Regions from separate parts of the Gluconobacter sp. ESL1110 genome, predicted to be linked through region 1. Evidence: riboswitches for the same ligand, from Rfam matches in the RefSeq annotation. Region 1 holds a riboswitch; the other holds the start of a gene.
The links. Region 1 has a riboswitch for cobalamin ahead of AC3B6F_RS10115 (TonB-dependent receptor). Riboswitches for the same ligand answer to the same signal wherever they lie in the genome.
Positions count from the first base shown of each region.

Region 2: linked by a shared signal. The riboswitch ahead of AC3B6F_RS12005 (TonB-dependent receptor) and the one ahead of AC3B6F_RS10115 (TonB-dependent receptor) in region 1 are both predicted to bind cobalamin.

Region 1 is NZ_JBYLUK010000008.1:309,622-325,452, forward strand. Features, by position in the region: gene AC3B6F_RS10080 (tetratricopeptide repeat protein) at 1-603, shown strand, start outside; partial or broken gene AC3B6F_RS10085 (LLM class flavin-dependent oxidoreductase) at 583-1,594, opposite strand; gene AC3B6F_RS10090 (GntT/GntP/DsdX family permease) at 1,979-3,319, shown strand; gene AC3B6F_RS10095 (SDR family oxidoreductase) at 3,359-4,114, shown strand; gene AC3B6F_RS10100 (FecCD family ABC transporter permease) at 4,122-5,117, opposite strand; gene AC3B6F_RS10105 (ABC transporter substrate-binding protein) at 5,114-6,064, opposite strand; gene AC3B6F_RS10110 (ABC transporter ATP-binding protein) at 6,061-6,807, opposite strand; gene AC3B6F_RS10115 (TonB-dependent receptor) at 6,822-9,047, opposite strand; cobalamin riboswitch at 9,142-9,343, opposite strand; gene AC3B6F_RS10120 (TonB-dependent siderophore receptor) at 9,691-12,006, shown strand; gene glgP (alpha-glucan family phosphorylase) at 12,442-14,949, opposite strand; gene AC3B6F_RS10130 (histidine phosphatase family protein) at 15,452-15,831, opposite strand, start outside.
Region 2 is NZ_JBYLUK010000009.1:15,885-31,715, forward strand. Features, by position in the region: gene AC3B6F_RS11935 (hypothetical protein) at 1-130, shown strand, start outside; gene AC3B6F_RS11940 (hypothetical protein) at 112-630, opposite strand; gene AC3B6F_RS11945 (hypothetical protein) at 912-1,151, shown strand; gene AC3B6F_RS11950 (hypothetical protein) at 1,245-1,490, shown strand; gene AC3B6F_RS11955 (DNA/RNA non-specific endonuclease) at 1,565-2,398, shown strand; gene AC3B6F_RS11960 (hypothetical protein) at 2,395-2,757, shown strand; gene AC3B6F_RS11965 (DUF3991 and toprim domain-containing protein) at 3,072-4,043, shown strand; gene AC3B6F_RS11970 (hypothetical protein) at 4,054-4,737, shown strand; gene AC3B6F_RS11975 (ATP-dependent helicase) at 4,730-6,751, shown strand; gene arsH (arsenical resistance protein ArsH) at 6,920-7,642, opposite strand; gene AC3B6F_RS11985 (GNAT family N-acetyltransferase) at 7,639-8,178, opposite strand; gene AC3B6F_RS11990 (arsenic transporter) at 8,200-9,513, opposite strand; gene arsC (arsenate reductase (glutaredoxin)) at 9,604-10,050, opposite strand; gene AC3B6F_RS12000 (ArsR/SmtB family transcription factor) at 10,041-10,373, opposite strand; gene AC3B6F_RS12005 (TonB-dependent receptor) at 10,755-12,797, opposite strand; cobalamin riboswitch at 13,108-13,314, opposite strand; gene AC3B6F_RS12010 (LysR family transcriptional regulator) at 13,395-14,303, opposite strand; gene AC3B6F_RS12015 (methionine synthase) at 14,496-15,524, opposite strand; gene AC3B6F_RS12020 (DUF1852 domain-containing protein) at 15,552-15,831, opposite strand, start outside.

The sequences.
Region 1 (15,831 bases):
GAAGAAGGTATTGCCTTTCTGGAAGACAGGTCGGTTGGCTGGGGGCACCTGACCTCTTTCATGTACACGCATCTCTGGTGGCATCTCGCTCTATTCTATCTGGCTCAGGGCCGGGTAGCGGACGCGCTTGATATTTACGATCAGCATTGCTGGGGACGGGAGCGGAGTTTTTCGCAGGATCAGATAGGTGCTGTGTCCCTGCTCGTCCGTCTTGAACTGGCAGGTGCGGATGTGGGGCAGCGCTGGGATGATCTTGCGGAATGGCTTACCCCCAGGCAGGAGGATGTCAGTCAACCGTTCCTGAGTTTGCAATATCTCTATGGCCTTCTGAAAGCACGCCGCCCCGAGGGGGGGCATCTACTCCAGCGTATAGAGAACCTTTCAGACAAAAACCTTCCAGATCAGCAAGCCTGGACTTTAGTCGGCATTCCCCTGGCTCGTGGCCTGAAAGCCTATCTGGACCATGATCCAGTCACAGCCCAGCGATACTTTGAAGCTGCCGTCCCTCACCTTCAGGATATTGGTGGCAGCCATGCGCAACGTGATCTGTTCATGCAGATCCACAAAGATATCGTCCGTCAGCTAGTCACCCTGTCGCCCTGAAATTTCGACTCGGATTTTAGCTGCAAGTTCGAGAGATCGACACCGGCTGTCATGATCATGAATCGGGACAGCAATCATGAGTTTCGTCAGGTTTGTGGCGATCTGCAAAAGCTTGAACCTGCGTAGAAACGCTTTCTCTTGAACCCGAAAACGTACAGGCCAGCGTTTGCCCTAGCATATGCTGCTCTTCTGCTGACCAGGGAGAAGGACCGCTGTTCACAGGCGGCGGAAAGGCGATCGGGCGGCCACGTCTTAACGCCACGAAATATTGATAAAGTGATGTCGCCAGACGTTTGCCTTCTGCTTCTTCATCAGCAGCGATAATGTTCACTGTCAGCATAACATGCGGTTTGGCGCATCGTTCAGAAGGTTCAAACCTGGCGCGATAGAGGGTAATGGCTTCTTCCATCTGTGCGGGGGCGAAATGGGAAGCAAACGCATACGGAAGCCCCAGGTGAGCAGCCAAAACAGCGGAAAACAGCGATGAGCCCAAAATCCAGACCGGGACATGAAGACCCGCCCCCGGCACAGCCCTGATGAGGTGCGTGTCCTCCTCAGAGGATGGCTCAAAGTAATGAAGCAGCTCCACAACGTCCTCAGGGAACCTATCAGGCGCAGCTGGATCACGTCGAAGAGCCCGCGCCGTCCTCTGGTCTGCCCCGGGAGCGCGCCCCAGCCCAAGATCAATTCGTCCGGGGAAAAGGGTTTCCAGTGTTCCGAACTGTTCGGCAATCACCAGCGGAGAGTGATTGGGCAGCATGATACCACCTGATCCCACCCGGATACGGGTTGTCGCACCTGCTACCTGCCCGATTAGCACTGCCGTTGCGGCAGATGCAATGCCAGGCATTGCATGATGTTCAGCAAGCCAATACCGATGGAAGCCAAGGCTTTCCGCCCGTTTGGCAAACTCAATCGAATGTCGGAACGCTTCCCGCGGACCGGAACCCCGTGTGATGATCGAAAGATCAAGAACAGAAAATGGAATCATGGTCTTTATCCTCGACAGTCTGTGAGACCAGACAGATCAAAAGCGCACGCACCCGTCACTGCATCCTGATGCTCGTCCATCACATGTGTTGCGTTAAACATCCTGTCACGACTTGAGTTTTCCGCAAGGCGTTAAGGAGCGATCAAAATACCAGAAATATTTGAAGAAACAGTGCTCTTCCATATTTTCTGATGTCTGATCTTCAGCCATGCTGAGATGTCGATCCCGTTTTCCTGATCCTCATGACGCAGACTTTATAGCGGAATTCGGTTCATCAAAGGATATGGAAAATGATGCTGGCAATCTTCGCGGAGGATCTGATTCCGTCGTTCTTTCACTTTCGTTCCTGACCCTCTTTCTCGTTCTGACGGGGCTGCGTTCCATATGACAACAACCTTTGCCATTCTTCTTGCAACATCTGCGATCATTGCCGTGGTCGTCCTGATTGCGCGTTTTCGCCTGAACCCGTTCATTGTTCTCTTTAGCGTTTCACTTCTCCTTGCCCTCTGCGCCGGTATGCCTCCCAATCAGGTGGTGGCGTCTTTTGAAGCCGGTGCAGGACATGTCCTTGGGCATGTGGGAACCATCATTGCTCTGGGAACCATGCTCGGCAAAATGCTTGCTGAATCCGGAGGTGCGGACCGGATTGCCCTGACCATTTCAGAACGAGCCGGACGGCAGAGAATTGACTGGGCCATGATGGTGATCGGGCTACTGGTTGGTTTGCCGGTCTTCTTTGAAGTTGGCGTTGTTCTACTGTTTCCGCTGGCCTTCGTACTGGCAGCGCGAACCAACACGTCCATTCTTCGGGTGGCTCTCCCTATGGGAGCGGCGCTCTCCGTCACTCATGCCATGATCCCGCCCCATCCAGCGACACTTCTGGCGCTTTCCGCCTATCATGCGAATACAGGAACGACGATTTTCTGGGGGGTCATCCTCGGAACGCCTATTGCAGCCATAGCCGGCCCGCTTTTTGCGCGATTTATCAGCTCGCGTGTTCCCATCACCGAGACAAATCCGCTGGCAGAGCAGTTCGTCAGCCGCGAAATTCCTTCAAATCTTCCGGGCTTCACCATTACAGTCCTGACCATTACGTGTCCTGTCATCCTCATGCTGATCGGGTCTGCGGCTGATCTGTTTACGACGCCCAGGAGCGCGCCCAATACGTTCCTGCATTTCATTGGAAACACCGATATTGCCCTGCTGCTGGCAACAGTCATGTCCTTTTATGTTCTGGGTTTGGCGCGTGGTTTTTCCCGTGAGACAATCCTGAGATTCACCAATGAATGCCTCGGGCCAACGGCGCTCATCATGCTCCTGGTTGGTGCGGGTGGTGGCTTCGGGCGCGAACTGATCGACAGTGGCGTTTCAAAAGCCATCACGGATGCTGCTGTTAGCGCACATGTACCCCTTCTGGTTCTGGCTTGGCTTTTGGCAGCAATTGTCCGTGTTGCCTGTGGTTCATCCACTGTCGCCATGAGCACGGCTTCCGGTATCGCAGGCCCCATTTTGGCTCATTCACAGGGTGTATCACCTGAACTGATGGTGATTGCGACGGGTGCAGGATCTGTCGCTTTCGGCCCTATGAACGATGCCGGGTTCTGGCAGATGAAGGAATATCTTGGTCTGACCGTCCCCCAGACTATCAAGACATGGTCAGTTCTGGAAACGATTATTGCGGTTCTGGGGCTCCTGTTCTGCCTCGGGGCGTCCATGGTCATCTGACAGCATTGATTACAGATATACACAGGGAAAAACTCCACCATGAGTACCACTCTTTTCGATCTGACGGGCCGTCGTGCTCTCGTAACCGGCTCATCTCAGGGAATTGGTTTCAGTCTGGCCCAGGGGCTTCAGGCTGCGGGAGCCGAGATTGTTCTCAATGGTCGTGATTCTGAAAAACTGCTTGCAGCGGCCGAGAAACTGGGCGGTGTGAAAACACTCCCTTTCGACGTTACGGATCATGCTTCTGTCAAAGCTGCGATTGATCGCTTTGAGGCTGAAACTGGCCCGATCGATATTCTCGTCAACAATGCCGGAATGCAGCATCGGGCGCCTCTAGAGGATTTTCCGCCGGAGATGTTTCAGAAGGTTCTCCAGACAAACCTGACATCCATTTTCAATGTTGGTCAGGCTGTCGCGAAACATATGCTAGGCCGAAAGAGCGGAAAGATTATCAATATTGCGAGTGTGCAGACAGCCCTCGCCCGCCCGAATATTTCGCCGTACACTGCAACCAAAGGGGCCGTTGGGAACCTGACAAAAGGGATGGCCACGGAATGGGCCAGACATGGCCTGCAATGCAATGCAATTGCGCCTGGGTATTTTGATACCCCTTTGAATGCCGCTCTCGTCAATGACGCAGAGTTCTCACAATGGTTGGAGAAGCGCACTCCTGCCGGACGATGGGGCCAATTGGATGAACTGACCGGAGCCTGCATCTTCCTGGCATCCTCGGCGTCCTCGTTTGTAAATGGTCACGTTCTGTATGTGGACGGCGGGATCACCGTCTCGCTTTAAGAGAAGCTTATCGGCGCAGGAGCAGAGCCAGTAGAAATGCTGCGCCGATTGCTGAAATTACAATTCCGACTGGCAGTTCCTGAGACGGTAACAGACACCGGCTCAGGATATCTGCCAGGACCGTCAGCATCCCTCCGGCAACCATAATTGGCATGAAACTTCTTTTCAGAGCGCTGCCCCAGCGTGGACGAACAAGATGTGGAATAATCAGCCCGACAAAACCGATAGGACCACACAAAGCGACTGTCATGGCACAGCCAAAAGCGCAAACTACTAGAACACAAAGCCTAAGTTTCTGAACATGGATGCCAAGTGAAGCAGCCGTTTCTTCACCAGCCATCAGGGCATCAAGATCTCTGCGATAGATCAGAGCGCCCAATAAAACTGTCAGAAAACCAATACCGACGATGGGAAGTGCTGCCCACGACCCACCTGAAAAACTTCCCATCGTCCAGAAGAGCACGGATTGTGCCGTATTTCGGTCGCCCCAGAAAATCAGAAGGTTGGTCAGTGTTGAAAAAACAAATGAGACCGCAAGCCCCGAGAGTAAGACACGCTCGGTCGAAATCACACGATTTTTCTTTCTTCTGGCAGCAATCAGCAGAAGCAGAGTAGCCGTAGCAAACAACGCTCCTGTTGCAGCTCCAATTGCTGCCGTCCAAATGCCGAGCATGTCACCACATAAAACGATGACCGCAACGGCCCCTGTTGCTGCCCCAGAGGACAGACCAAACAGAAAAGGATCGGCCAGAGGATTTCGTGTTGCGGCCTGAAGAAGGGCACCTGCCCCGCCAAGCGTAGCCCCTGTTAGAAAAGCGAGAAAAAATCTGGGTATTCGTAATGACCATATAATGCGTGCAGCAATGTCATGACTGTAAGGCCCTGCCCAGAAAGCTACTTTTAACGTCTGCCAGGATAGCGACGCGCTACCAAGCGCAATTTCCAGAAAACAAAGTCCGACAATAACAGGTATGGCAACACAAAGACTATTTTTCCGGGTCATGGCTTAGTCTCGGGATGCAGAAATACGGATATTTTTTCAATGGCATCAATATTGGCTGGAGAAGGCGTCATTTCATCATAACGTACAGCCATAATACGATTAGCTTTTAACGCCGCAGTCTCAATCAAAAGAGGATGACTTTTCAAAAAGGCCAGGCTTTGTTCAATACCGCCGCCATAATCGACGATCAAAATAGCTTCTGGATCTCTGACAGCAACGCTTTCCCATGAGGCAGGCCCCCAGTTTGTCGGTAGATCTCTGAAAATATTTTGCCCACCTCCCAGATGCATCAATTCTGTCGCGAGGGCATATTTTCCGGCCGTAAAAGGACGATCCCGGCCGCTATCATAAAGAAACACGCGCACAGGAGGACGTCCTGCCAGCTGCTTCTGAACAGCTTGAACTCGTATTTTCCAGCCACTTACAAGGCTTTGAGCTTCTGTTGTGCGATCAAAAACCTGTCCCAAACGTTCTTCATCACCATACAGCAAGTCCAGCGTCGGAAGCGCATAGACCTGCCCCGCTCTCATGCAGCTCTCGGAGAGAACAAGTGTCGGAATACCCTGTGCGGCCAACGTCTCCGGTGTGACGTCCCCTCCCACGTGCATTCCGTAGTTCCAGCCCGCAAAGAAGAAATCCGTTCCAGCGTTCAGAAGCTGCTCAAGTGTTGGATAATGTGTAGCGATTTCCGGAAGATCGCCGAGTTCTTTCTCGAATACGGGTGTTCGCTTGTTCCAGCCAGAAATTCCGGTCACTCCCGTCATGAATGGCTGTAAGTGGAGCGCAAAAGCCATTTCTGCCATGTTGACATCATGAACGACGGCATGGGTTGGCCTATGCGTTATGGTTACTGGCTTACCGCAACTTTGGATCGTGACCGGATAAGAAAATGCGCTCTGAATACTCAGAAGCGTGCCCAGACCAAATGCTTTCAGACAGTTTTTCACGGCTGTATCGGTCTGAACAAAAGCGACACATGTCCATCGTCGAGCGTAACCTGATGCGCTTTCTGGTTAAATGCCAGCTCGAACATCGGCGAAAACAGAACCTTCCGGGACGCGTCATCCATAATCAGACGTCCCTCTCTCAACAGGAGCGTTCTATCTGCAAAATCAGGAACAAGAGAAAGATCATGCAAAACAGCAAGAATAGTCATGGGAAGCGTTCGAAGCAGGGTCAGAAGTTCTGAACGTGCGGATAAATCCAAATGATTGGTCGGTTCATCCAGCAGTAGGATACGAGGGGTTTGCGCCAGACAGCGCGCCAGCATAACACGCTGGCGCTCTCCGCCTGACAGGCTTCCCATGGTGCGCGGCATTAATGAACTGATACGACAATGATGAATGGCAGTCTGTATTGCGGCCTTCCCTTCAGTCGATGCTTCAATTCCTTGAAAGGGTAATCGGCCAAGAGCAACGTAATCAGAGACAAGAAACTCTGATGCAACATCATCGCTTTGGGACAACCATGCAATCTGCCGAGCGATTTCTCGCCGTGTCAGATTGTGGAGTGGTTGGCCAGCAAGTATGACGCAGCCACTGGAGGGTTTCAACAAGCCTGCCAGGAGTTTTAGCAAAGTGCTCTTGCCGGCACCGTTCGGCCCGATAATCGCAATATGTTCACCAGCCCTGACGGAGAAATCCGCCAGAGCCAAAGCCTCCTCGTATCCTAATCCTGTAGCCTGCAGCATGATGTCTGACACTGTCAGAAGCCGGCCTGAAGGCTGATGGAAAAGGATCGTGGGGCTCCGAGCATCACTTCGCTTGGATAGCTTGTGTCAGCCCATTGGATGAAGTGCTTGTTACCCACATTGTCAATCCGGCCATACACCGTGACACCACGATAAGCGTGCCATGCAGCAAAAAGATTAACCAGAGCATAATCTTTCAAACTCAGTGTGTTAGCATAATCTCCTTGACGTGCAGAGACGTATCTCATTCCTGCCCCAAGATCGACTGGCAGATCCGCGATGTGGGACCAGACACCCCAGAGATTGGCCGTCACCGCAGGAACATTCGGGACTTGATTGCCTGACGCATTCACGGATGCTGACGGATGGAAAGAGCCATATCGCGACCACGTGTATGCGACGTTTCCGGAGAGGCTCCAGTGTTTGCCAAGTGTCAGATCCCCCTGCCATTCCACACCACGAGATTTCTGCACCCCGGCCGTCGCAACGGTATCGACCCCTGTTGCGACCAGAACGCGGGTTCGCCGGATATCGTAGAGGGATAACGTCGAGGTCAGATGCCCTTTCCAGAACGATCCCTTGGCTCCTATTTCGCCCTGTCGAGAGCGGCTCAACTGACTGAACTGACCTTTGTTGACGAGGAAAATATTAGAGCCTGGTGGGTCCTCGGCGGTCGTATAAACACCATAAAGACTGATGTTGTCCGTCAGATCATAAACAGGACCAATACGGAAATTGGCAGGGTGGTAGGTGCCTTTGAAGCTTGTTCCCGCGTTAAAAGTCCCATTCTGCCTGTAATTCTGACGATCCAGTTTCAGCCAGTCATAACGGAAACCTCCTACAACCCGAAAGTTATCGCGGATTGTCAGCACATCTTCCATGAAGATACCGGCATCAACCATCGTTGTGGGTGACTTTGTGTAAGGATACTCGCCGGCAAAGCTACCCGTTTGCGTCCGTTCCGGACTGGCCAAAGAAACGCTGTCTGCATAATTAGCATCAGGAAACCCACGGTTTCGGATCAGCCGTACATAATAGGCATCCCCGCCGACCACGAGACGGTTTTTCATTCCAAAGAGATGGAAATCAAACTGTCCATCCACGGTGTCTCCAACCTGATGCTGGTTCATGTAAACATAGAACCGATCACGACCTACGCGTCCTGGAGCGATTGCGTTTCCGCTCGCATCTGTCTGGCCCGGGGTGCTGATATAGCTATAGGACTCAGCATTGTTCCATGTACGATTGGCATACACGACATAAGTTTTGTTATGAAAAGCTGTATTTACAGTGGGTTGCCACGTTAAATGCAGTGTGGGTGTTACGTTGACCGAACCTGCTTTGGCGTCCTTTGTATTGTAATATCGCCATAGCGAAGACCGGCTGACCCCAAGCCCTTTGGAGGAAGACAGCAAACCGCCGACCCCATCATGCACCTGAGAGAGTGGAACAAGAGGCGTTCCGTAATAGGTTGAAAGTCGATCCGTGAGATAGTCCACGCTCAGACGAGCTGTGAACTTTTTAGACGGATGCCAGAGCAATGTTGTCGTAAAATCGTTACTGTGCGGGTCGGCCCCTGCGACATACCCGTCTGAGGACGTGCGGCTGAAATCACTGCGGATTGCCAAGGTATCAGTGATGGGAACAGAGCCTCCAACACCTGCATTCCAGGTATTAAAGCTGCCATAGGACACAAGCGCATTCGCATGAGGACCATCGAATGCAGGGTCGCGTGTTCGCATGTCCACGGTCCCGCCCACAGCACCCTGCCCGTACAGAACGGATGATGGACCTTTAAGAACCTGAACGCTCTCTAGGTTAAAGCTGTTAAGTGGACGGTTCACCATGGTGGTTGGGCCATAATAGATCCCGTCCCGCAGGATCAGAACCTGATTTCCACTGAAGCCACGCATCATCATCTGGGCCGGACTTCCGGGGGAGCCGCCAGATGACACGCCCGGAGCACTATCGGCGGCCTCTTCAGCGTGAGCATAGCCCCGCTGCTCCATAACACTTCGCTGGACGACGTTGATGGTTGCAGGGTTATGCCGAACCGTTAGCTCAAGCCGTCCGCCAATTGCCGCTGTGTCTTTGAGAGACTGCATCCGGCCATGTGCGGTAATGTGCTCTTCTTTTACTTTTGTTTCGGTATTCCGAACGTCTTCCGTCTGGGCAAATGCTGGTTGGAACACAGTGAGTGCCGCGACAGGCAGGGCACCAACAAAACTCTTTTTCCTCATGGATAACGCAAACTTCACTCAACAATGCGTCACTACGATGAGTGAGAGAAGAAGACTCTCACTGCGTCCGGTGCACCCCGCCCTTCCGCTTCGTCTGTAACCATTTTCGATGGCAGGTCTCCTGGCTCGCGGATCAATGACAGGTCACAAACCTTCCCAAAGCAGATGCTTCAGTGGTCGGGCGTAAAAGCCTCTGTGTGATCTGTCTCACCACTTACAGTTGCGGGGGCAGCCACAGCATTTCACTGCGTTCCCTTTTCATCCCCTCTCGGGGAACCATCCGTGAGCAAGGGACATAACCGAAACTCCAAAACAGTCAAACATATATGTTATAACATAACAATATGCTTTTTGAATTAAATTTAGTTTTGGTATTGCAATATTGATGAAGTGAGACAAACCAGCGCAGCAGACCTGTTCTGAACGATTCCCCTATGGGGTATATATATCAAACATTTTCCAAGGTTTATGATCCCCCTGAAAACTCTTGGAAAATCGCTTCGCAACACCTCTATATTGAAAAAACATTTAACTTTCATATTGCTCTTTTTGAGAATGAGTATCATTTCCAAAAATAGTTCGCAGAAATATATGTAACATTCCCGCGAACACTCACTCTTGCTGGAGGTAGTCAGACCATTCCATGAAACCTGTCCTGTCGGGTTCCTTACCCCGGAAGAAGCTTTATCCTGCGTTGTTCACAGCTTTTTTGCTGTCCGGGTCATGGACTGGCGCATTTGCCGCTACGTCTGACGATACTGGGAAACCTGAAGACGGACATAAAAAACTCCTTCCCACGGCTTCGACCAAAACCCCTTCCGTTCACCAGGGCAGCAAAACACAAGCACATTCAAACGCTCAGGACGACAACGAGCCGCCCGGAAGCATCGAACAGCTTCTTGTGGAAGGTCACCGCAAGGATGCATCTACGGATGGGACCGGCACCTATACTGTCTCGGCTGTTTCTACGACCAAGATGCTGCTTAAGCCCATGGACGTTCCTCAATCCATCTCGGTGCTTAGTAGCCAGCAGATGAAAGACCAGAATCTCAATACGGTTGATGCTGCCCTCAAACAGGTCGCTGGTGTCAACGTCAACATGTATGGAGATGGAACTGGCGGATACACAGCGCGTGGATTTACTCTGCAGGCGCGGTATGACGGCGTTCCATCCATGGGGGGACTGACCCTCAGCCAGCAGTATGATCTGGCAATCTATGACCGTATCGAGGTTCTGCGCGGACCAGATGGCATGCTACAGGGCTCCAGCACACCTGGTGGTAGCGTCAATTTCGTGCACAAGCGCCCAACCAACGATTTCCAGGGAAATGCCTCGTTCTCTGCCGGGTCATGGAATAACTATCACGCCACACTGGACGTGGGTGGACCCATCGCACATTCAAAGATCATCTCTGCACGTCTCGTATTTGCAGGGACTGATCGCAATCAGTTCTACAACAACGCCTACGACCGTCGGTGGACGATTTATGGCGTAACAGATGTCCATCTGACCCGCCGTGACACACTGACTGTTTCAGTCACGTCCCAGACCAACGATACAACGCGCTATATGGGGCTTCCCCGTGCCAGCAACGGTGCGGATTTGAATCTGCCAACCAGTACCTTTGTTGGCGCTAACTGGGGGAAATCCGAAGTACCCATGACGGAAGTAGAAGCTCAACTCGAGCATCTGTTTTCACATGGATGGCGCGGGCGCATTAACTATCGGCACCGAACGGCTGATACAACGCTGCAATATGCATACCTCAATGCCTATAACGCTACGGCCCGAACCGGAAATTTTGTCGTCGCCAATACTCGGTATGACGAAACCAATGATGGCCTGGATGCCTATGTCACGGGGCCAGTGCATCTTTTCGGGCAGCGACATACCCTGATGATGGGCGCCAATTATGACCGCTACGTCTATGAAGGTGGCGGAGCCAGCGTAAATTCCCGCAGCTATGCTGCGCTGGGAGGAATTCCGCTGACGGCCTCAGGCTCTATTCCATCCCTTGCGCTTCCTACGATCAGCAATCGCTATTGGGAGCCCTCGACCCAGTGGGGCGTGTACGGCCAGGCACAAATCAAACCGATTTCACCTTTTGCTATTCTGATTGGCGGTCGCGTTAGTGGTTACGTCAGCAAGACGCGTCGTATTTCCCCAACCGTTGGCACAACCAGCACCGACATTGATCAACAAGGTATTCTGACCCCTTATATCGGCGGCGTTCTCCATCTGCGTCCAAACGTCACGGCTTATGTCAGCTATGTTTCTACCTTCTCCCCGCAATCAGCTTTCGACACAACGGGGCGCCTTGCCCCTGTTCGAGGCAATCAGCTTGAGGGTGGTATCAAGGGTGAGTTCTTTAAAGGCCATCTGGGCATGACCCTGTCAGGCTACAAGATCATCCAGAAGAACGAAGCAATCTACAACAGTACGATTGGTGCCATCTGTGGGCCGGGTGGGGTGGATGACTGTTATGTCGCTACCGGAAAGACCCGCAGTCAAGGTGCTGAAGCCGAACTGATTGGTCGCCCGCTGGAAGGATGGGACATCAACGCCAGCTACACATATAACGACAACAAGATCGTCAATAATGGCAATGCGACCCAGGCCGGCCTGACCTATGCCGGGAACTCACCCAAGCACTTGTGGAAGCTGTGGACGCATTATCGCTTTGAACCTTATCATGGGGCACAGAAAAACATTTGGAGTATCGGAGGTGGTCTGAATGCCCAGACCAGCACTTTTGGTACCAACCGCACCGTCACTCAGGGCGGCTATATCATTGGATCTGTTCAAGCCAGCTATCAGTGGAACAAATATCTGTCCCTGTCTGCAACATTGAACAACATCGCCAACAAACGTTACTACCAGCGCCTCGGTAATCTTTACTACTATAACTACTACGGAGAGCCGAGAAACTTCATGTTTACGCTCCGATCAAACTTCTGACGCCGGCTTTAGGCTGCTCTACAAATTGACTGAAACACACCGTGGCTCAAAGGATACGGAGGCACGGTGTTAAGCGCCTGGGGAGCAGTTTTCTCTGTATGTGTGCCTGTCCCTACCGTACCGGGATCGGTCTGCTTGGACCACATCAACAGCATGATGAGAGCTGCGAGAACGATAATAATTGTTAGAAGAACCCAACGTTTTTCCATGATCTTTCTCCGGCTGCCGCTGGAACACGAGGCGTGTGCAGCCCTCCATGGAAGAAAACACTCGGGAGAGATAAGTTTTCTTCACACAAAAGAAAATAATGCCTCTTAATCCAAGATAGCCTTTTTCCATGGGTGTACGCTTGGAGCAGATCACATAGACGGAGAAAGTACCATGTCAGATCTCGCGACATGATACTCCACTCCCCGGCGACCACGCAGATATCCTTTATCGTTGCCAAAGGATGAAAGGCGCCTCCAGAGGAACGCACAGACCGTCAATAACGGGTATTATACGAAGCGTATAATCAGAGATTTCTCCCTCCAGATTCACATCTGTCTCGTAAGCGATCCACCCATCCTGAAGATCTTCAGTTCGATGGAGAGGTACGATTCGCACCTTCTCCTCTATTGGCTCGGCATAAAGCTGAACATCAAGCAGTTTTGGATCGAGCGTTCCGGGATGGATGAAAGCATGAGTAGATTTGCCATTATCTTTACCAGAAATGACCACTTCTCCAATCCGAAGACTACTCCATCCTGCCTGAAGCATTTTACTACGATCAAACGCATCCTTGGCAGAGGCGTTATTAATCTGATGCCGCTCTCTGTAGCGCTCTGACAGAGGCAGATAGAACGTCTCCGTATATTCGCGAACAGTGCGGTTTGCAGAAAAATGCGGTGTCAGACGAGCCATGCTCTCCCGGATTTTGGCGGTCCAGGCCCGAGGAATGCCTTGTTCATCCCGCTCGAAAAACTCTGGCAAAACGTGCTCTTCCAGCAGTCGATACAGCTCCTGCGCATCCATATGATCGAAAGCCGGGTCCCCTCCATGCTCCAACCCATCCCCCAATGCCCATCCGACTTCCGGAGTATAAGCTTCCGCCCACCATCCGTCCCTTTCAGAGAGATTCAGGCCACCATTCACCAGAACCTTCATGCCGCTCGTGCCGCTGGCTTCCCACGGACGACGCGGCGTATTCAGCCAGAGATCTACGCCCTGGACCATCTTCTGTGCGAGAGCCATATCGTAATCCGCCAGAAAGACGACTTTGCCCACGATATCCTGACGCTGACAAAAGTTGACCCAGCGCGTAATCATGGCCTGCCCCTCCATGTCTTTGGGGTGAGCTTTTCCAGCCAGAATGATCTGAACAGGGCGGTTTTCGTCTTTCAGAAGTCTGACAAGCCGTTCCTCATCATGCAGAATAAGATCCGGCCGCTTGTAAGTCGCAAATCGTCTGGCAAACCCGATCGTAAGTGCGTCTGGCCTGAGAGAGGGCGTTGGCAGGCACCATAGCCCATCCTCTCCGACAGTACATTGTCGGGAGGGAAGCTCTTCGGATAACGCCTGAAGAAGACCACGCCTTGAGGCGCATCTCATTTGCCATAAACTTTCTTCGTCCAGATGACGGACAGCCTCTCCCAGTCCTTCGAGCGTTCCCTGCCAGCGTCCCTTCCCCGCTATTCTGGTCCAGAGATCATCCGCTGCAACAGAATCCCACGTAGGCGTATGAACACCATTGGTAACGAAGGAAACCGGAACTTCCCTTTGTGGCCAACGAGGAAACAACGGAGCAAAAAGAGAGCGACTTACCTCTCCGTGCAACTGGCTGACACCATTCACGGCACAACTGCTTTTCATGGCCAGATAGGCCATGTTGAAGAACTCATCCGTATTCTCGGGATTGAGTCTCCCGAGGGCCAGAAACTCCTGAATGGGGAGGCCGAGACGCTCTTCCGAATAAAACGTCAGATGGCTTTCGATGAGTTTAGGCGGGAAAAGATCAAATCCGGCAGGAACAGCGGTATGGGTTGTAAAAAGTGTCCCGGCCCGAGCGATAATTTGTGCTTGTGAAAACGGAATATTCAGGTCTTCTGCAATGCAGCGGGCTCTTTCCAGCGCGGCGAAGGCTGCATGCCCTTCATTCAGATGGCAGATCTCTGGTCTATGTCCGAGAGCATGGAGAAGCCGCCAGCCTCCAATACCCAAAACCATTTCCTGACGCAGTCGAAGTTCAGCATCGCCTCCGTAAAGCTGCGTGGTAATGCAGCGAATGGCGGGAGGGTTGGAAGGGTCATTCGTATCCAGAAGATACAGGGTTGCCCGCCCAATGACGGCCTTCCAGGCACGGAGCCAGATTTCCCCCGTCGCAGTCTGGACAGATAGGCGAAACCATTCGCCGTCAGGCGTTAGAACGGGCTGAATAGGGAGATGAGCGGGGTCATTAAAGGGATAAAGGGCTTTCTGCGTGCCTTCAGGCGTAATTTCCTGCCGGAAATACCCTTGTGCATACAGGAGCCCTACCGCGACAACTGGTACACCCAGATCACTGGCGGCTTTGAGTTGATCGGCGGCTACATTTCCCAACCCACCTGAATAAATGGGAAGAGCCTCGCTAAGCATGAATTCCATGCTGAAATAGGCGACTTCAGACAGACTGCTTTCCGGGTATTTTTGAGTAAACCAGGTACGCCGTTCGAGTTCGTACTTCCGTCGCGCCATACTGGCTTTTATCAACGCCTTGGTGTCAGGATCACTCAGAGCTGCTGCAAGGTCTGATTTGGGTGTCCTGGTCAGCGTAATCCAGGGATTGCGCGTTTTTTCCCAGAGGTCAGGATTGATACTTTGCCACAGAAGATCGGCTTCATGGTTCCAGGTCCAGTGAAGATCCAGTGCGAGAATTTTCAAAGCTGTTTCTGTCGTCCGTGATGGACGGGATGATGTTGCAGTCATTAGACCGGAACTCCCATGGCTTTTGCCTGAAGGACATTGCCTCACGCAAGCACGTTGACCAGAAGTATAACGCACCAAAGCCAAAGAAAGACGCTTTCAGAACATCACAGACATACTTCGTGATGTCATGCTTTATTCCCAGAAAGAAAATCATATTTTTGACCATTTGCGGCCAGTTTCTCTCCAGTAATCAAGTCACGAACTACACAACGTAGGACTATTCTTGAGCGCGATTTTTCGCAGCCAGAAATGCGTAAAAGCTATTCCTGAGAAGAAAAACAGAAAATAACGCATTGTGTTCCCCCCTTTCAGAGGTGATCATGAAGCACAAATCTGTCAGATATATGCGGGAACCGTGGCAAACGTGCTTCCGTGCGTGAAAGTTTCTTTTTTAGAGTGGGAGAAAACAACATGTCGCTTGGGGTTATTATTGTTATTAGCCTTGTCGCCGCCCTGTTTATTCTGGGACCAATTCTTGTCGCTGTTGGCGCAGCGGCCTGGATCAATGATCGTTTTTTGACCCGCAAGTAGTTTCAAAATCTGATTTTTCAGGAGGAAGAGAGAGGGTCTGCAGACGCCAGTGCGTCCGGTAAGAAAGAATGTTCCAGCTTGTCGGTGCGACATCCATTAGATTTTCCCAAGTCACATCCAATCCAAGACAGGCCAGAATCAGGAGCCGGACGATATCGGCGTCCGCCATTACCGCCACTGTCTCATCTTTTGTCTGGATCTTCCGAAGCCACTGCACCACGCGATGATAGACCATGCTACGGCTTTCTCCGGCCGGCGGCACAAACTTCGGATCATGAAGCCATTTCTCCAGATCTTCTGCTGAAATTGTCTTCAAAGGGCGTCCGCTCCACGCTCCATAATGACGAGAAC
Region 2 (15,831 bases), on a different contig from region 1:
ACAGGCGCTGTTACGCAGGCTGATCGACCGTCACGGCGTGCCGGCTGATCATGCCGGCCGCATCTCACTGGCTCCGGCGTTGGCTGCACCGCTGTCCCGGCAGCAGCCTGTTCAGATGGGTCTGCTCTGACACGTTGCGCTGTCCGTGACGGCGCAGGAGTCCGGATCGTCGATCAGTCCCTGAACGACCTCCCATCCGCCCAGAATATTCTGGGCCGTCTCCCAGGCGACGATCTCGGCGCTTAGCGCCTGCGCAAGATCGTCATAGATGCCGTCGCGCTGCGGATCTTCGATCTCGCGCCGCTCCGCCTGTTCCGTGAGGGACCGTGCGTCGGAAACCCGGGCCAGTGCCCGACCGACCAGAAGCGTCAGCCAGTCAGACGCCATGCGCTGACGACCCTCCCGCGTGTCGGGCAAGGGCGTGGCTCCGAAAATCTGTCGCGCCCTCTCGCGTCCGAACGCGCGGAGGCGCTCAACCTGTCGGGGCGGTGTCACGGCCCGGATTTCGGCAAGCGACCGCAACTGCGTCTCGGGCAGGATTGCGTCGGTGAGCGCGTCCAGGGTCGGCGCACGACGCCGCTCCTGGGGAAAGCGGATCACCGTGGCGGTCTGATCTGTCTGTGCACTCATCGGTGTCCTCCTGTCGTTGTGCGGTAAGCGTAAAGCGCGCCACAAATAAAAGTCAACAAAAACAATAAGATACCGGACTCATTCGGCCTTCCCGGATACCTCTGAGGGCAGAAAAGAGACGCGCGCGAAAGAGAAAGAAGAGGGAGGGAAGGGGCTCTCATGGGGCAGGCGTCGCAGCAAGGGTGCGTCGCTCCGCTCCCGGCGCACAGCGCCGCCCTTGCCACGCCGCCCGCCCCACGAGGCTGCCGATCGGGAACGAAATAAACCGAGAGAGGCAGAGCATGTCCAAGCGCAGGAAAACAGATCTGACAGCAGCCCGTAAAAAGGCAGAGGTCTTTGGGCCGGATACGGTTCTCTTCGCAGATCTTCAGATTGACGAGACGTTTTGCGTGGCCGGTGCGGAGTTGTCAGGCGTGTACCGCAAAGTGCGCCGCAATCATTACCGGCATAACGGAATGCTCTGTTTTGCGAGTGATGGCATGGCCGTAAAGCGCGCTCCCCTGCCTCGGACCGGGAACTGAGACCAGCTCTTCCGATCCTCTCCTTCCTCCACTGACATCAGGGCCGCAGCGCGGCCCGCATCCGGCAAAAAAATACAAGAAAGGAACCGCATCGTGCAGGTCCAGACCCTCACAGCTTCGTCCAGTTTTCTTCCCGCGCCTGAGGCGCCCATCTTTCACCGCGCCGTCTCGGCAGGCAAGACCATTGGCCGCGCACGGCGCTTTTACGCGGAAGCCGATCACCTGGTTGATGACGCGAATGACGATCGTCTCGGGGCGGCGTTACGCGCCGCACTGCGCCGTGACGCCAGCGCCGCCCATCGTTCGGCACAACGCACGCTTCTGAGTGTCTCCCATTGACAGCCCTGATCCTTCACTCACAACAGGCCGTGTCATCCTGGCATGCACACCACAGGCATCCGGGAGGAAAGGGAATGGCGATGCGACACCATAGAGCGGGGCTTGCCCTGAGCGCCCTGTTCTGGGCCACCGCAAGTCAGGCGGCACCGGCCGGGTGCGCCGAGTTTGGCGGAGACGGCCAGCTTCCGGTTCTGACCAGCGAGGCGCTTGGGCAGCAGACCGTGCTTCTGTGCAATGACGCCTTTGCTGTCCTGCATTCGGGGATCAGTCATGGCCCCCTGTGGACGGCAGAGCATCTGACCGAAGAAGACCTGGAACGCAGCATGCAGATCGGCCGGGTCGTCCGGTTCTTTCATGCCGATCCCCGTCTTTCCTTTGAGGACCGGGCCGAGCTGAGCGATTACCGCGCGTCGGATTATGACCGCGGCCACATGGCTTGTTCGGGGGACGAACCCAGTCTTCAGGCTCAGGAGCAGAGTTTTTCGCTCGCCAATGTGGTTCCCCAGACCCCGGAACTGAATGAAGGCATCTGGACGGGCGTGGAAATGGCAGTGCGTCGTCTCGCACAGCGCGAAGGCGAGCTTTACGTCGTGACCGGTCCGGCATTCGGAGCGTCGGTCAAGACCATCGGATCGCATCGGGTTTTTGTGCCCTCTGCGACCTGGAAGGCTGTTTACGATCCCGCCGAGGACGAAGCAGGCGCATATTTCTGTCAAAATAGCAGTCAGCCAACCTGTACGATCATCAGCATCGGCGCGTTGACCCAGGCGACGGGGGTAAACCCCTTTCCATCCCTGCCTGATGAGATCCGTCAGACGGCCATGAAGCTGCCTCGCCCCCTGAAAAGTCCTTATGCTGTTCGCATCCGTCCTGCTTCCGGAAGCCCTGTGCTGGAGACCACACCATGAGTTTTATTCCTTTCCTGGACGCAGGCGAAAGTGTTCGGATCGATGACCTGACGATTGAGAACGGCACTGAGCGGATCGCCCTGTACGGACGCCTCGAAATTCGAAGGGACCGGATCGGCCTGCAGGATATTCAGGCCCTGAAGGCTCAGATCGACGCCATTGCGCGCGAGCTTGAAGGATCGGCCCATCTTCCGGATCGCGCACGCGTTGCTCGAGAGGACAGCGTGATTCCAAACCCTTTTGCGGACCGGGACTGTCCTGAAGGTGTGGAGTGCCACAAGCCTCACTCCGGACAAGACGACCTTCCACCCCAGCTTCCTCCGCGCCCTTCGGTTGCTCCGTGCAGCCGCGTCCCCTGAGAAGGCATCGTGTCCTGCGCTGCGTTTGTGACGGACCTGAAAGTGTCGGGACGAAAGGCGTCGCTGCGCTTGCTTTCGCCCCTTTTGCCTCCGGCACGGGTCGAACGAAAGGCTTTTTAAGTATTCGTTAAGTTCGTGGCGATGATGTTTGTATATGGGCAAGTCACGGCAAATAAAAACCGATTAAACCCGCAGTAAACCGCCGTTTTTCCTTGCAATACTTACGGATCTTTCCTAAATTAAACCCAGATCACAGGGGCGTTGAGGCCGGTTCTGACCGTTGCGCCGCCCCGAAGCGAGAAAGGATGACGATCATGGCACGCTTTGAGCCGTTCAGACTGTCTGATGACGACCGGACCGACATTGTCAAAGGCGTCTCCTGTGCTCTGCTGCTTGAGCGCCATGGCTATCTTCTCGACAAGCCCGAAAGCACGCGGAACGCTCTGAAATACCGTGCGGGCAAGGGTGAGACGATTATCGTCAACCATGAAGGCCGTGGCTGGTGGGATACGGGATCGGATGAAAAGGGGGATGTGTTCTCCCTGATCCAGCGCCTGACGCCCGGTCTGAAGTTTCGCGATGCCTGCCGTGAGCTGGGTCAGCTGGTGGGCATTGAACCGAAGGGGGCAGAATACGTCCGCGAGCGTCAGGCCAAAACGCCAGACGTTGCTCCGGCCGAGCGCTGGCAGGCCAGGAAGGAGCTCAAATCCGGCACGAAGGTCTGGGCCTATCTCACCGAGGAGCGCTGCCTTCCGGAATGGGTTCTGCGTCGGGCCATCATGACCGGCTGCATCCGGGACGGCTATCACGCCGCCTGGTTCTGCCACCGGGATGCCGCGGGAGCGGTCTGCGGTGCGGAACTGCGCGGTCCGGACACCAAGGGCATCTGTCTGTCGGGTACGGTCAAAACGCTTTTCCGGTTCCAGCCCGGCCTTGGCCGCACGGTCCGTCGGCTGGTGGTGAGTGAGTCCGCCATTGATGCCCTGTCCTACGCCGCCCTCGACAGCGAGCGCACCCGCGAAACCCTGTACTGCTCGACCGCAGGTGGCATGGGGCCGGAGACGGTCGAAGCCCTCACGGCCGAGCTGGCTGAAATGGCAAAAGATCCGGCTGCCGTTCTGGTGGCCGCAACCGATCATGATGACGCCGGCAACCGCTATGCCGCGCGCCTTGCAGAGCTGGGCCGCGAAGCCGGTGTCCGCGTGATCCGCCGTATTCCCCACGGTGGCTGCAAAGATTTCAACGACGCCCTGAAGACTGTTGTGGCCGCCGCCCGCGCCGCCTGAGGAGAGACTGATGACGAATGACAAGGCACGACGGGACATGGAGGCTCTGTTTCCCGGACATGAGAAGAACGACGCCCTGAGAGCGGCCTTTCTGGCGCACCCGGATGCGGCCCATTATCTGCGCCTGATGCCAGACCTCGGATGTCGTATTCCCTGGGCTCTGGTGGCGTATGGTCCTCAGACGGAGCGGCGTCAGGGTCTCGTGGTTGGCGGACGCTGGAGTGCGGCAGGCTGGGATCTCTCCGGACGCATCGTCCTGTTTGTTCAGTCTCCGACCGGAGACAGTGGGTTCCTGACCTGCCGGGCGGGGGAGCAGCAGCTTGTCCTGATTGGCACCGTTCCCGGAAGCACGCCTCATCCTGACCGTCCGGATGCCGTCACACTTCTGGGACATGTCGCAGAACTGACCGCCGCCTGGCATGCCGATGCCGAGACAACCCGCGTGTGGCATACCTGGGCCCTGCTGCACAATCAGCCGCCTTTCCCGCAGACCTACGCCGAGATCGCGTTCGGCGGTGACGTGCTGCGCGGTCTCGTGGTCGGGGGGACGGTTCTGGCGGACGGGACATGGGACTTCGGGCAGGAGTTTGACCTGATGGTGGAGCCGGACGTCATCCTCAGCCTTGATGGCCGCCGTGCGACGCGGTGCGATGTTCTTCATGGCACCCGGGAGCAGGGACGTGGTCGTGGATAATCATCTCTCAGGATTGACCCCCTCCCAGGCAGACGCCGCGCGTCAGACAGGACCGGTTGTTGTTCTGGCGGGTGCCGGGACCGGAAAGACCAAGACGCTTGTGGCCGGTATTGTCGACCGCGTCGTCAAACGCCGGATGTCGCCCGATCGCATTCTGGCCGTGACCTTTACCAACAAGGCGGCCGGGGAGATGAAGACGCGGATCGCAGCGGCCCTGAACATCGCGCAGGCCCCGTACTGGGTGGGCACCTTCCATGCGCACGGACGCCGTCAGTTGCGGACCGATCCTGACATTGCCGGGCTGCGTCCGGGCTTCGACGTCTGTGACAGCGAAGACAGCACGAAGATCGTGCGCAGACTTCTGGAAAAGGCGATTGAAGCAGGCGTCATGAATGCCGATGACGGAGAGACGTTTCGCAAGCGTGTGAAATCCGTCAGCTCGCGCATCGCCATGCTCAAGGAAAACATGGTGCTTCCCCCGGATGCCGTGGCCTGGGTCGAGGGACGGATTGCGACGGATGCCATCACCGAAGGCGATGACATCATGGTCTGGCGGGATGCGGCCGTGCTCTATCCTGCGTATCAGGCGATGCTGCGCGAAAGCAATCGCGCGGATTTTGCAGACCTGCTGCTGTGGCCTACCGTGACCATGCTCCGCGACGAACGCTACAGACGGGACTGGGCGGATCGGTTTGACTGCGTGCTGGCCGATGAGTTCCAGGACGTCAATCGCCTCCAGTTTCTTTGGCTGAAATGCCTGTCCAAAGACCACAACGAGCTCTTCGTTGTCGGCGACGATGCGCAGTCGATTTACGGCTGGCGTGGGGCCAATGTCCGGATTATCCGAAGCTTTCTCAAGGAGTTTCCGACCGGACGCATGATTGCCCTGGAGCAGAACTTCCGCTCGACCGGTCATATCCTGTCAGCGGCCAACGCAGTCATTTCTCACGACACCAACCGGCTGGAGAAAACACTGTATACCGCGTCCGGAGATGGGGAGCCAGTGGATATTCTGCGGCATACCGGCAGTCAGGACGAGGCCTCCGGGATTGCTGCCGAGATCGGACGTCGTGCCCTGGAAGGCGTGCCTTACGAGGAGATGGCGGTGCTCTATCGCTTCAACCATCTCTCCCGGCTGCTGGAAGAGTCTCTGCTGCGCGCAAGGATCCCTTACGAGCTGGTCAATGATACCGCCTTCTGGCAGCGCGGCGTGGTCAAGGACGCGCTGGCCTTCCTGCGTCTGACATGTTTTCCGTATGAGCGGCAGTCAGACGAGGCCTTCCGTCGGATCGTCAATCAGCCCGCCCGGGGGATCGGGGCCAAAGCCATGGCGACATTCGAGCAGGTCGCGGATGACGAGGCGATCTCGCTGTACGAGGCAGCGGAGCGCACGGTGCAGGGGCGCACTGGCAAAGCTGCTGACAAGCTGCGCGGCTTCCTGGACGTGATCCTGAAAGGTGCCCGCAGTGACGAGCCCAGTCTGGGAGAGCGTCTGAGGGTTCTCGTAGAAGAGAGCGGGTATCTCGCGATGCACCAGGCGGCCGGGGAAGACGGACGCACGGCGCTGGAAAACCTGCACGAGCTTCTGTCACTCGCAAATGAGTTCAGCTCGGTAGAGGAACTGTTTGACCATGCGGCCCTTGGTTCGGAAAGCTGCGACGATGACAGTGTCGGTCGGGTCAAGCTGATGACCATCCATGGCTCAAAGGGCCTGGAGTTCGGGCATGTCTTTCTGATCGGCTGGGAAGATACGCTGTTTCCGTCGCGCACGAACATCGACCCGGCTGAAGAACGCCGACTGGCCTATGTCGCACTCACCCGCGGCCGCCAGCGCGTCAGTGTGTCCTGGTGCGAGTTTCGTCGGGGCGAGCAGGCCAATCCGAGCTGCTTCATCGACGAGATCCCGCTCCAGGCGCGGCGGGATGGTTGGGGGCGCAATCTCAGGCGCCGTCCCGCGTTCCAACGGGGAACGGTTTTCAATCGGCAGGCCCAGAGAGAGGCGATGGGGTTCTGACCACTCACGTGCTGCGACTGACTTGGGGGGAAAGCGGTCCGGCCGCTTTGGAGCGCCCGGACAATATTTCCAGCCGTTCGCTCGACAAGCTGTGACAGCTACGCCCCCCCATTGCCGAAATTAAGAGCTGTCGCTTGGCTTCTCTGAAGCGGACATCGAATGTAGTGCTCACATCTGGGCGGGCAGCACAGACGCCGCCTTGCGCTCGCTATATCTGTCCACGAGATATTCAGCCCTATCGCGCAACAGCCAGGTGAGGCGCACCAACTCCTCCATGACATCAACCACGCGGTCGTAGAGGGGGCCGGGGAGCATCCTCCCTTCGTCGTCAAACTGCTTATAGGCCATGGGGACGCTAGATTGATTGGGGATGGTGAACATCCTCATCCACCGGCCAAGAAGACGCAGCGTATTGACCGCGTTGAAGCTCTGGGAGCCGCCCGACACCTGCATCACCGCCAATGTGCGCCCTTGGGTCGGACGGAGCGATCCGACCTCGAGCGGCAGCCAGTCGATCTGGTTCTTGAAGACACTCGTGATGGCACCGTGCCGCTCGGGGCTGCACCAGACCTGCCCCTCAGACCAAAGCGACAGTTCTCGTAACTCGACGACCTTGGGATGCGTGGCTGGCACGCTGTCGGTGACTGGCAAATCGCGCGGATCAAAGATTCTGGTATCGGCACCCATAGCCTGAAGCAGACGCGCGGCCTCCTCGGTCAGCAGCCGGCTGAACGAACGCTCGCGAAGCGAGCCATAAAGCAGCAGGATGCGCGGTGCATGTGTCGCCCGTTCGCCCGGTTCCAGCCTGTTCAGATCGAGCGGTTGCACGATCCGCGCATCGGCCTGCGGGCACCCTTCAAGGGTGATTGATTCTTGCACGCCGGCTGTCATGCCACGGGCTCCTTCTCTGGTGCGTTGCGGTCACCGCCGCCCAGTGGGGCCTGCAAGTAGACTGTATCGAGCCACTGTCCGAACTTGCGCCCGACGGCCCGCATGCAACCGGCATGTTCAAATCCTAGCTGTGCGTGGAGCGCAACCGAGCTCGGTTCTCCTCCTCCCACGACCGCGATCATCTGGCGAAATCCCGATGCTTGTGCCTCGACAAGAAGCTCCGCCAGAAGTGCTTTACCGACGCCTTGCCTGAGATGGTTGTGATGAACGTAGATCGAGTTCTCGCACGCGAAGCTGTAGGCGGGGCGATCGCGAAATTGAGTTGCATATGCATAACCGACCACCTGGCTATCTTTTATCGCGATCAGAAACGGCCATTGGCGCGAGTGAACGGATTGGATCTTCTGGATTGTCTCAGCAAGCGTGCGAGGTTCGTAATCGAAACTCGCCGTGCCGTGCCGAACATGATGACCATAAATGTCAGTGATGGCCTCTGCGTCGTCGATCGTGGCGGGACGGATTTCCAAGGTAGGCATGGTCAAAGTCCTTCTGAACAATCAAGACGCGCCAAGGCGGGGAAGCCACAGGGCCAGCGCCGTCAGAGTAAGCAGCAACACAGGTGGCGTTATTAACAGTCCGACCCGCATATATTGCCCCCAAGAGATGCGGATGCCTTTGGTGGCGAGGACGTGCAGCCAGAGCAAGGTCGCAAGACTTCCGATCGGCGTGAATTTCGGCCCGAGATCACAGCCGATGATGTTGGCGTAAGCCATGAGGTCACGCGTGCCCGCCGGCAACCGCTGCGCCTGGTCGATAGACAGGGCTCCGATCAGGACACCCGGCATGTTGTTCATGATCGACGACAGGATGGCCGCCCCAAATCCGGTCGCGACAGCGGCAGGCCAAGCACCGTATGCGGCGAGTTCGGTCAATGCCGAAGCGAGATAGCCCGTCAGGCCCGCATTACGAAGACCGTAGACCACAAGATACATGCCAAGACTGAAGACGACGATCTGCCAGGGCGCACCACGAAGTACTTTGGACAGCGAGATGACATGACCACGACCATCGCGATGCCACCGCCCTGCGATCGCCAACAGTACCAGCGCTGCGGTGGCGGTGACCGCCGACACAGGGATCCCGAACGTCGGCAGGAGGAAGTAGGCTCCAAGAAGGACGCCCAGCAACGGGAATGCCGCGCGGAACACTGCGTGGTCACGGATGACCGACGCGGGGGATTCCAAGGTGGTTACGTCGTATTCACAAGGCACGATCCGGCCAAAGGTGAGCCACAGCACGGCGAGCGTGGCACCGAGAGAGACAAGATCCACTGGCACCATGACGCTCGCGTAGTGACCGAAATGGATGCCGAAGAAGTTCGCACTCACAATGTTGACGAGGTTGGAGATCACCAGCGGCAGGCTCGTCGTGTCGGCGACGAAGCCTGTGCCCACGATGAATGCAAGCGCCGCTGCGGGCGGAAAATCGAGCCGGGCGAGAATGGCAACGACGATCGGCGTCAGCAGCAGGGCCGCACCGTCATTAGCGAACACTGCGGCGATCACGCCACCCAGCATCACGATGAGCGGGAATAATCTGCGGCCGTTGCCACCGCCCCATCGAGCGACATGCAGCGCAGTCCAATGAAAAAATCCCGCCTCGTCGAGCAGCAGCGAAATAATGATGAGGGCGACGAAGGTGAAGGTCGCGTCCCAGACGATGGGCCAAACCGTTGGGATGTCGTGCAAGTGGATGACGCCGAGCGCGAGCGCCACTGCTGCACCTCCCATGGCACTCCACCCGATGCTGAGCCCGCGCGGCTGCCAAATGACGAAGACGAGGGTGACGAGGAAAATGGCGAAAGCCAGCATTTGGAATCTCAGTTCTGCGCGTGCCGCCGCAGGCGCGAATGATCGCGCCGAGCGGAATGCGTCTCAGGAAAGGGCGGCCCTTCCGGCCGATCAGATCACGCGATGACCCTGGGCATCGATGACCCGTTCGCCGTCTTCCTTAGTGAAGGCGCCGCCCTGAGGTGTCGGAAGAATGTCGAGTACCGCCTCCGACGGGCGACATAGCTTCACGCCGAGGGGTGTCACAACGAGCGGCCGGTTGATCAGGATCGGATGCGCCATCATCGCATCCACCAACTGTCCATCCGACAGCGATGGATCTTCGAGACCCAAATCTGCAAGTGGCGTGCCTTTTTCGCGTAAAAGCTGCTTCGGCGTGAGACCGGCGCGGACGATGAGCTGCAGCAGCAACGAACGTGCCGGCGGTGTCTTCAGATACTCGACGATGTGCGGTTCAATACCTGCATTACGGATCATCGCCAGCGTATTGCGCGATGTGCCGCATTCCGGGTTGTGGTAGATCACGACATCGACCGGATGGTCTTCGCTCAACAGCATGGCATCAGTTCCGCAATCAGTGGGGCAGACAACTCTTTGCGTCCCGCGCAGCAGTCTTTGACGAGAAATAATGTAAGCTCGCGCAGGGTATCGAGGTTAGCGCGATAGACAATCAGGCGGCTCTGGCGTTCCGATTTCACAAGTCCGGCGCGGGCAAGGGACGTCAAGTGCACAGACATGGTGTTCTGCGGCACGTTGAGCCGGCGGGCGATTTCACCCGCAGGCAGACCGTCCGGCTCGTGGCGCACGAGCAGGCGGAAAGCATCGAGGCGCGTGTCCTGCGCGAGCGACCCCAGAGAGGCAATGGCGTCGATTTTTTCCATATATCCAGAATGACGGATATAAAGATCGAACGCAATCGCTTTTTGATCGAATTATTAGTCCGCTTTTCCAGCGAGACATCCGACAGCAGACACTCCGGTATCTGACAAACTGAGCCACAAGACACCGTGCTGCTGATGTCCGCTGTCGGGAAAGCTATTCGTTCGCGTGTATGGCCGACATGAGGCGGAATCAGCCTGTCTGCTTGTCACGCGCTAAGCGGACTTACCAGTTTCGCCTACATCCCAGACATTTTCTCCGCAGGTAAACTATTCCGCAAGCAGACGTCGCGCGAGCATACGGAATCACTGGAAACTATTCGTAAGCGCCTACGATCATGCATGGGAGCGGAGTAAATGATCTTGATTACAAAAACTCGCAAATCAAAAACCGTACTGCACCGAAAATCGTGCGGAGATTGGCTCCAGAGGGTGACCCGTCGCTCCGGATTGTATCGCTGAAGTAGGTGTCAGCCGATAATCATAGGCATATTGCGCGGCGTAGGCGTGTGTGTTGAAGGTATTAAAAATGCTTGCTTCCAGTTTGAGGGTTTTTGTGAATCGATACCCGATGTTCAGATTAACTTCCTGATACCCTTTCGAACGCAGGCTGTTATCTTCAACCAGTGGATAGCCACCAAGCCATCGAACCTGCAGGCCACCATACCAAGGCCCACGATCCGCAATAATACCGAAAGACCACACAAAGCTGGGCGCATTCGTTACATAAGGACCGTCAATTCCGTAATCGGCCAGGTTTTTTGCCTGATAGCGTGCCTTCGCAATAGACAGGTCAGTATTGAACTCAAGCCAGGTAAACGGATTGTATTGCGCGGAAAATTCAACCCCTTGTCGCCGGCTGGCTGGACCGGGGGACGTCACACCCGCATCTCCGTCGTAACTGAGTTCAGAGTCGAAATCGATGATGAAGGCTGCCGCCTGCACATTCAGATGACGGAGCGGTGTTGTTCTCACTCCGACTTCTCCACTGACAGCAGATGTCATGAGCGGCACCTTGACCGAGCCCTTGGTAAACTCATCCGAAGCATAGGATCCGGACACGGACCGGAAGTCATTGGAATGAAAACCCCGTCCTCCGCTCAGATAAAACTCGGTTTTCTTCCATGGACCAAAAATCAGGCTTCCCTTGGGCTGAAAAAGCCACTGGTGTTTTCGCGTCAGACTGCCATCCACCAGATTACTGTCCGTGCCGCCCTGATAATCTTCACGCAGACCAATGACCATCCTGAACCACGGCAGCCAATGCGTCGTGTTCTGGATGAACAGGCCTGCCGAACCCAGATTGATGTCATCGGCATTACAGAGATAGGGAGCCGTTGCTTCCAGACTGGACGGACAGGATGACAGTGTCACGCGTTGCCGCGTATGTCGCCGATCCACATAGAGAAAGTCATACCGGCCCTGTACACCAATCTGCGTGTCTGTCCTTACCCGTCCGATCCGATCCTGCCGGGAGTAAACGCTGCTGCCACCAACGGTTGTGCGGTTTTCATCCTGCTGCTGCTGATCGCCATTCACCGGATCATCCAGATAATGTGTGAAATTATTCCACAATGTCAGACGGTCATGCGAGACAAACGCGCTCGTCACCCATTTCCAGGCGTCATCGGCCAGACGATAATGACCCGACAGGCTATATCTTTCTGAAAACCCTCCATCCGTCGGATCAAGAGAACCATATCGACTGATCAGCCCTTCACTATAGGCGGCTAAAGGCTGATCGTTCGTGGCGCGCCATTGCCCACGATAAAACATGCCCGTGACATCAAAGCCGTTGAGTGTATCGCCATGCGTATAATGAGTGGCCGCCTTAATGCTTCTGGCATTGTCAGGATATTTCCATGGCCCATCCGTATGAGAGAGACTGAAAGCGTTGATCCAGCGATCGCCATTCGCAAGATGCGTTGTTCCTCCCAAATAGGCGCGATAATCTCCCAGTGTCCCGGCACTCAGGGCAAGCTGTCGAGGCACATCATCCGCGAGCTTCATATGATCTGACCCAGCGACGCCGAAATCCCCTACATCCGCATGGAATGGTCCTTTGGTATAATCCACGCCTGACAGCAGTTCGGGAATGAGGAAGTTGAGGTCTGTATAACCCTGACCATGCGCATTGCTGACGCCGTTGATTGGCATGTCATCAACGAAGGTGGCGAGATCCGTACCATGATCGAGGTTGAAGCCACGCAGAAGGAACTGGTTGGCTTTTCCTTCTCCGGAATGAGACGTTACCACCAGGCCCGGAACAGCTTCCAATATCTGCCCTACGCGGTAAGCCGGACGGAGTTGGATCTCCCGGGCGGTAATGGATCCTTCGCTCGCCGTCTCCGCTCTCCCCAGAAGGTTTCTGCGGGAAGCCGTGACGTTAATCTGTTCAGGCGCAGCCGTCAGAGGCCGGGTGGACACAGGTTTCGGGTCGCTCGTCTTCTCGCTTTTTTTAACTGACGAGGCTTCTGGGGCTGTCGCAAGTGCAGCGTCTGGAACGAGGGAGACGCTGGCCAGAACGCACGAGAGACATAGTCGAGAAATGGGTGAACGCGCGTAGGACACCAGCATTCGAAAATGAAACAGATTTCCTGGTCCATTTTTCGTCTTTGAAAACAGTACAGTCATATGAGCCCTGCTCATTATGACAGGAGCAGGACAAGTGCCTGCACGCCCGATTTTTCAGAGAAAACCAGAATGCCAGACACTGCCGTCCCGGACACCCCGCCGGTGGTTGAAAACACGCATGGCAGGTCTCCTGACTCATGGGTCAACGCAGCCAATCTGTCTTCCCGGAGAGGGGTCTCTCCAGTGACATACAGGCGATTGGCAACTCGCCATTTACAGTTGCGGGGGCAGCGTCGGCATCACACCGACTTCCCTCTTAGCTCCATTCCACCTGCTGGCAGAACAAAGAACCATACGAAAATACCAAAACTGTAACGACCTTGTCGTGTCAATCCTGATATTGAATATTGGAACTTTTAAAGCTTCCGAATACTCTTCTCCCGAAATAGATCAAGCCTCTATGGTACGATTTTTCGAAATCGCAGCAAATTCTATAAAATGCCTAAGGTAATGAATGTCGTCGTCTGCTTCACGACGGCCGAGAAAGATTTGCTTCGCAATCCCGTTTTTACCCAGCCTAATCGCATGAAGGCCATAACGGGACGCATGTTCTTCTACCAGCCAGCGAGGGAGAGCTGTAACACCTCGACCGTGTGCAACCATAACCAGCATAATATCGGTCGTTTCAATCTGCTTCTGCTGACGGGGCGCGACACCCGCGGGCTGCAGAAACTGCGTGTAGATATCCAAACGCTCCGAAGGCACAGGATAGGTAATCAGTGTTTCCCCGGACAACTGCTCAGGCGTAATTGACGTCGCACCGTAAAGTCTGTGACCGCGGCCGACGACAAGCACAAGTTCGTAATCAAACACTGGCGTGAAAGTAAGACCCGGTTTGTAAAGCGGGTCCGGGGTCACAAGAATATCGATCTCGCTGCTCAGTAAGGCTCCGATCCCACCAAACTGAAATTTCTGCCGGACGTCGACATCCACCTTAGGCCATCTCTCAAGATAGGGCGAGACGACGTTCAGGAGCCACTGGTAACAGGGATGGCACTCCATTCCGATGCGCAATATGCCTCGTTCGCCATTGGCGAACTGCTCCAGTCTTTCTTCTGCAAGAGAAAACTGCGGAAGAAGACGATTTGCCAGGGCCAGAAGCCATTGTCCTGCCTGTGTCAGAACCAGAGAACGCCCCTCACGGCGCCAGATCTTTACACCAAGCTGGACTTCAATCTTGCGAACAGCATGGCTGAGAGCGGGCTGTGTCAGGTTTAACCGAACCCCCGCCGCTGTCAGGGACCCTTCCTGTGCAACAGCCTGCACGATCATCAGGTGGTTACGTTCCAGAATAGCCATATGTCCCGATCCATGATTCGGTTTTATTTAATCATGGATTGATATCATTTCTCTTCATAAGACAAAACTCTCTGCCAGAGAGTTGCGCCTACATCCGGGGCGATCTGGAAGCATTTGGCTGAGCAGAGAGACCGCAGGTCTTTGCCCAGCCATTCGTTATCTCAGATCATCAGGCCGCAGAGGCTGTACCCATTAGATCGAGAGTTCGTTGCGCAGAATATCGGCTCCGGCGCCGAGAGCATTCAGCTTTGCCCTGGCGACATGACGGGGCAAAGGCGCCATACCACAATTGGTGGAAGGATAGAGCTTATCCGCATCCACAAACTGCAGAGCCTTGCGAAGCGTATTGGCCACGTCTTCAGGGGTTTCAATGATGTTGGTCGCCACATCAATCGCCCCGATCATGACCTTTTTACCCCGGATCAGTTCGATCAGATCCATCGGAACACGCGAGTTCTGACACTCCAGAGAGACCAGATCGAGAGTGGATTTCTGCAACTTCGGGAAAATTTCCTCATACTGCCGCCACTCGGCACCCAGACTGTTTTTCCAGTCGATATTGGCCTTGATGCCATACCCGTAGCAGATGTGAACTGCTGTTTCGCATTTGAGCCCTTCGACGGCTCGTTCCAAAGCCGCAACTCCCCAGTCATTGACTTCGTCGAAGAAGACATTGAATGCCGGTTCATCGAACTGGATGATGTCAACCCCGGCTGCCTCCAGTTCTCTGGCTTCCTGATTGAGAATGCTGGCGAATTCCCAGGCCAGCTTCTCTCGGCTTCTGTAATGGCCGTCATGAAGCGTATCGATCATGGTCATTGGCCCCGGGAGGGTCCACTTGATCGGCTTTTTCGTCAGCGTTCTGAGAAACTTCGCATCTTCAACAAAGACTGGTTTTTCACGCCCCACAGCGCCGACGACAGAAGGCACACTCGCCTCATACCGGTTACGGATCTTGACCGTCTGGCGGTTTTCGAAATCAACGCCGCTCAGATGCTCGATAAATGTCGTCACGAAGTGCTGGCGGGTCTGTTCACCGTCACTGACGATATCAATCCCGGCACGGCTCTGATCGTCAAGTGTCAGGCGCAGTGCGTCCTGCTTGCCTTCGATCAGTTCCTCGCCCTGTAGTTTCCAGGGGGACCAGAGCGTCTCGGGTTTTGCAAGCCAGGAGGGCTTGGGCAGGCTGCCAACAGTAGACGTCGGGAAGAGTTTTGTCATGATAACGACCTTATCGATTTCCGGAGTTCAGACTGAAGACTGGGCAGCCCACTGCTCAAGAGTGTCCCGATTTGGGTTGATGAAGTTTTCTTCGATGAACTTTCCCTGTTCAGTCGCAAGTCTGTTGCGTTCTTCCCGGTCATAGACAATCTGGGTTGTCGAATAGTCCTGGTTCGTCAGACTGGGCTGATAGCAAGAGGATGCCGGAGAATTGGCATTGTAGATTTCCGGTCGATAGACCTTCTGAAAGCATTCCATCGTACTGATGGTGCTAATGAGCTCTAGATTGGAATAATCGGCCAGAAGA